Labilibaculum sp. DW002: one gene and its partner. The protein of the gene in region 1 interacts with the protein of each later gene in a pairwise test. Links are inferred from orthologs where the notes say so. Each region holds a gene or a part of one and is shown on either strand. Other genes may lie near its edges.

Evidence for each region. Proteins that work in one complex are often made in the same cells at the same time.
Region 2: the proteins of rpe (region 1) and eno interact in binary tests that used the Escherichia coli proteins (3 or more experiments, as listed by UniProt). The link is inferred for Labilibaculum sp. DW002 from one-to-one orthologs.

The regions. Positions count from the first base shown.
Region 1 is NZ_JAKJSC010000002.1:218,365-221,223, reverse strand. What follows is about bases 8-2,787. They hold rpe (ribulose-phosphate 3-epimerase), read left to right. Parts: upstream 8-962; coding sequence 963-1,613; downstream 1,614-2,787. Other genes in these bases: L3049_RS12520 (NAD(P)-dependent oxidoreductase), read right to left, coding at 1,658-2,787; L3049_RS12530 (sigma-70 family RNA polymerase sigma factor), read left to right, coding at 8-845. In the rest of the region: more of L3049_RS12530, read left to right, coding at 1-7; more of L3049_RS12520, read right to left, coding at 2,788-2,859. UniProt on the Escherichia coli protein: Catalyzes the reversible epimerization of D-ribulose 5-phosphate to D-xylulose 5-phosphate.
Region 2 is NZ_JAKJSC010000001.1:2,312,863-2,315,762, reverse strand. What follows is about bases 1-2,821. They hold eno (phosphopyruvate hydratase), read left to right. Parts: upstream 1-679; coding sequence 680-1,963; downstream 1,964-2,821. Other genes in these bases: ettA (energy-dependent translational throttle protein EttA), read left to right, coding at 2,747-2,821; L3049_RS08960 (response regulator), read right to left, coding at 2,028-2,537; rplQ (50S ribosomal protein L17), read left to right, coding at 1-476. Also shown: more of ettA, read left to right, coding at 2,822-2,900. UniProt on the Escherichia coli protein: Catalyzes the reversible conversion of 2-phosphoglycerate (2-PG) into phosphoenolpyruvate (PEP). It is essential for the degradation of carbohydrates via glycolysis.

The DNA.
Region 1 (2,859 bases):
AGCAAGTCACCAACAGAGAGACCCCGTCTCTGGATCGTTACTTGCAAGAAATTGGCAAGGTAGATCTTGTTACTGCCGAGGAGGAAGTAGCCTTGGCTCGGGAAATAAAAAAAGGCAGCAAAGCAGCTCTGGATAGATTGATCAAAGCAAATTTAAGATTTGTTGTTTCAGTCTCTAAGCAATATCAAAATCAAGGATTAAGTTTATCCGATTTGATTAATGAAGGTAACTTAGGCCTTATTAAAGCCGCTCAGCGTTTCGATGAAACTCGTGGATTTAAATTTATATCTTATGCTGTTTGGTGGATTCGTCAATCGCTTTTACAAGCATTGGCAGAGCAATCGCGAATTGTAAGGTTACCACTTAATAAGATTGGATCTATTAATAAAATTAGCAAAACACTAGCTCAATTGGAGCAGGAGTATCAGCGTGAGCCATCTCCTGATGAGGTTGCTAATGTTTTGGATATGAGTCCTAAGGATGTTAAAGAGGCTATTAAGGCTTCCGGACGTCAGATATCTATGGATGCACCAATTAATTCGGAAGAAGATAATACTCTATATGATATTCTTTTAAGCACCGATGATATTGGTCCGGATAAAATACTGCTCCGGGATTCCTTGATTATTGAAATTGAGCGTTCGCTTTCAACACTATCGAATAGAGAAGGGACAATTATTCGTATGTATTTTGGTTTAAAAGGGAATCCGCCATGTTCTCTTGAAGAAATTGGTAAGGAGTTTGATTTGACTCGTGAGAGAGTTCGTCAGATCAAAGAAAAGGCTATTAAGAAAATGAAATCGACATTTAGATCGAAGATATTGAAAACTTATTTAGGAGAATAACTTAAAATTTTAGGGTGAGAAAAAGATAAGAATTACTGGTAAATACTCATTTACCACTTCTTATCTTTTTTTTGTTTATATATTTGCGTCATATTTAAACCAAAAGTAAACAAGCAAATGCAAACAATAATTTCACCGTCCTTATTAGCTGCTGATTTTATGAACCTTGGCTCTGACATAGAGATGGTTAATAATAGTCAGGCCGACTGGTTCCACTTGGATATTATGGATGGGGTATTCGTACCTAACATATCTTATGGACTTCCTGTTATCGAACAAATCAATAAAATAGCTAAAAAGCCATTGGATGTTCATCTTATGATTGTAGATCCAGATCGCTACATAGAAGCATTTAAAAAAGCTGGAGCCGATATTCTAACCGTACATTACGAAGCTTGTACTCATTTGCACAGAACAATTCAAAACATTCATTCTCATGGCATGAAAGCAGGTGTTTCTCTAAACCCCCACACACCTATTTCTGTTTTGGAGGAAATCATTACTGATATCGATGTTGTTCTTTTAATGAGTGTCAACCCTGGCTTTGGAGGTCAAAGCTTTATCGAAAGCACGTATAATAAAGTAGAAAAATTAGCAAAGCTGATTAAAGAAAAAAATACTGAAGTAATTATTGAAATTGATGGAGGTGTTAATCTTGAAACAGGCAAAAAACTAATAGAAGCTGGAGCAGATGCTTTAGTTGCTGGAAGCTTTGTTTTTGGTGCTAAAGATCCAAATCAAACCATATCAGATTTGAAAAATCTATAAGAAAATATAAAAAGACCAAATGTTTCACATTTGGTCTTTTTAGTTTATACCGACACAGCATCTTTCCCTTCTAAATAATCTTGCAAATACTCAAAAGCTGGCATCAATTTTCCTCCTTTAGCAATTGTTGCTCTTTCTAGAATCCCATCTGGATCTTCGTTAAATAAGGCCTCATATACATTTTGATACAAGGCTTCTCCAAAATCTATTGAGGAATCTCTAGGCAACTCACCAGGTAAATTATCTACAGCCATTACAGTAACATTCTTCTTATCTACAAATGGAATTGTTTCTTCTTCGTTAAAACGATCATATCCATAAAAAGATGAAGCTATTGTTGACGGACGTAAGGTTGATGCAATAGGACCATTTATATCACAACTCACATCGGCAATTACCGAAATTTTAAAATCATCTTCTTTATAATCTTCTGGCAAAATGAATTTAGGAGCTTTTGGATCCCAATAATGACAAGCAATATATAAATCTGCCACTTTTGTAAATCGTTTAAATGTAGATCTATATTTCTCTGGGTTCGCATAAAAATCTTTCAAATTAAATTCTGAACCATCTATTCTTTCAACATATTGATCTGGATCAATTCTACACACAACAGGTTCATCATACTCTTTATTTAAAAATTCATGGGCCGTAACTTCTTTAAGATTCAATATTCGAATCGTCTGCATTGCTCCATTCGCAACTCGACCACCTCCTGTAATTAATATCTTCACAGGTTTCAATTGTACTTTTCGTAAATGATGATACATCTCCTCCATATCTTTACAAAAAATTGCAGATGGGAGATCAAAAAAATCAGTTCTCATTCCTCTAGCACGCAAAGCTTTATACGCACCAACAACACCAGCCCAATGACCAAACGCAACCAATCTTTTATGAGACTTATCTGTTAAATATTCATAATCAATTAAAGTGATGTTTCGCTTGATAATCTGATGTAATAATTCTCGGTTGTATATCTGTTTTTTGGCTGTATGCGAGAAAAACAAATAGGTCTTATTCGGAATTAATGTTGGAATACTTACCTCTTTCACACCTATTAAAATATCACATTCACGTAAATCTTCAGTTAGAAAAAAGCCTGCCTTTCGGTATTCAGCATCGGAATAACAACGAATATCGCTTGGTTGAATAAAGATACTAACATTAGGATATTTATTTAAAATTTGCAATCCTGTAACTGGGGGAATAGCAACTCTTCGATCTGGTGGATTTTTGGTTTCTC
Region 2 (2,900 bases), on another replicon or contig:
TTTCAAATATGGCGTCTTCTTTAATCTTACACAAAAGAATCAGTACAACTACTGCTAAAGCTAAAGCTTTAAAAATGTATGTAGAGCCATTGATTACTAAAAGTAAGGAAGATACTACTCACTCAAGACGTGTTGTTTTTAGCTACTTAAAGCAAAAAGAAGCCGTTACTGAGTTGTTCAGAGAAGTTTCAGTTAAGGTTGCGACTCGTAACGGAGGTTACACTCGTATTCTTAAGACAGGAAATCGTTTAGGAGATAACGCAGAAATGTGTATTATCGAGCTAGTTGATTTCAATGAGACTTACGTAACAGAGAAAAAAGCTGAAGTTAAGAAAACTACACGTAGAAGACGTAGTTCTGCAAAAACTGTTGAAGCGCAAGCAACAACAGAAACTGTAGAAGAAACTAAAGCAGAAGCGAAGTCTGAAGAGACTCCAAAAACTGCTGAGGATACAACTAACAAGGAAGAAAAATAGAACTTCCTTCTACAATATCAAAAGGGATAAAGTCTAACTTTATCCCTTTTTTAATGCCCTAAAGATTTTTCCAACGTTTGCGTAAAATATTTGGTATGTTTTAGAATACTTCATACCAGTTTATTGCATTAATTTACCGAAATTTAGGGTTGAAAATAAAGAAGTAAAATTGTTACTATTATAATTTTTTTAATACGTAAGTTATGTCAGAAATTGTAAAGATTCACGGTCGTGAGATTCTTGACTCACGTGGAAATCCAACTATCGAAGTAGAAGTAACACTTGCAAGTGGTTATATGGGACGCGCTGGTGTTCCTTCCGGAGCTTCTACAGGTGAAAATGAAGCCTTGGAGCTTCGTGATGGTGATAAGTCACGTTACTTAGGAAAAGGTGTGTTAAAAGCTGTTGAAAACGTGAATAACGTTATCGCTCCTGCTTTAATCGGTATGGATGCAACTAACCAAGTTGCTATCGATAAGGCAATGATCGCTCTTGACGGTACTAAAACAAAATCAAAATTAGGTGCTAATGCTATGTTAGGTGTATCTTTGGCTGCTGCTAAAGCCGCTGCTGCATACTCTGAGTTACCATTGTACCGTTATATCGGTGGAGCTAATGCTAACGTTCTTCCGGTTCCTATGATGAACATCATTAATGGTGGATCTCACTCTGATGCGACTATCGCATTCCAGGAGTTCATGATTCGTCCTATTGGTGCTCCATCTTTCCGTGAGGCTTTAAGAATGGGTGCTGAAGTATTTCACGCTCTTGCTAAAGTACTTAAAGGTAAAAATCTTTCTACTGCTGTAGGTGACGAAGGTGGTTTCGCTCCAATGTTGGGTGGTACTGAAGAAGCTATCGAGTGTATCCTTACTGCTGTTAAAAACGCTGGTTACAAGCCTGGTCGTAAAGAAGATGGTGGTGATGTTTCTATCGCAATGGACTGTGCTGCTTCTGAGTTTTTCAAGGATGGTGTATATGACTATAGCATTTTTGAGCCAAACGGAGCTAAGAGAAACTCTGAAGAACAAGCTGCTTATTTAGCTGAGTTAATCGCTAAGTACCCAATTGATTCTATCGAAGATGGTATGGACGAAGGTGACTGGGATGGATGGGTTGCTTTAAATGCTCTTATCGGTGACAAGTGTCAGATCGTAGGTGACGATTTATTCGTAACTAACGTTGACTACTTAGCTAAAGGTATCGAGCTTAAGGCTGCTAACTCTATCTTGATTAAGGTAAACCAAATTGGTACTTTAACTGAGACGTTAAATGCTATTGAAATGGCTCACCGTGCGGGTTATACTTCAGTAACTTCTCACCGTTCTGGTGAAACTGAAGATGCTACTATCGCTGACATTTCTGTTGCTACAAATGCCGGACAGATTAAAACTGGTTCTTTGAGCCGTTCTGACCGTATGGCTAAGTACAATCAATTACTTCGTATTGAAGAAGAATTGGGAGCTAACGCTAAATTTGGATGTTAATCCATATTTTATAAAAACAAAAAAGGGATCTTTTCAGATCCCTTTTTTTTATATGTGAAATTTACTAAATGTATTCTTGCATCAAGGCAAATAAAGTTTTTGATTGAAATGGTTTGGATAAATAAGCGTTCATACCTACTTCAATTGAAATTTCCTTATCATCAGAATAAAAGTTTGCGGTAAAGGCAATAATTGGAATAGAGAAATCACGATCTTCTTCTATTTTGCGAATTCTCAAAGAAGCTTCTATTCCACCCATAATTGGCATTTGTAAATCCATTAAGACAATATCGTATTGTTCTTTTGCAAAAAGTTCTACCGCTTGTTTACCATTTTCAGCGATATCCACCTTAGCTACTTTTTGTTTTAAGAAAACTTCAATAGTTTTTCTATTGCTTGGCTGATCTTCTACCAAAAGAACTTTAGCTTCTTTTATAGGAATGTTTCTTTTGTTCGGATGCGTTTTTACAACAACAGAAGAGTCAATAGTTTCTTCCCAGAATATTTTCTTCTTAGTCTCTATGCCTATTCGTTCTAGTAATTCAGAAAGTTTTTTATTTGCAGTCTTCTCCATAATAGCCCCATATTTTGATAATTAAAAGTAGGGATTTTTAACTATAATAAAAAATAGAATTGTTCAATTTCACATTAGATTATTGATGAGTATATCTATCTGTCTAGATATTAATAGTTCTAAAGTGGAAATGAATATCTAAATTATCGAAGCAAATTTTCTATTTTTGCAGAAGTAAGAAATTGTAAAAAATAAATAATGTATATATAATGGCAGACGATAAGAAGATTATCTTTTCGATGGATCGTGTTAGTAAAACGTTCTCATCGCAAAAAAAAGTATTGAATAATATTAACCTTTCTTTCTTTTATGGGGCAAAGATTGGTATTATCGGTTTAAATGGATCGGGTAAGTCAACCTTAC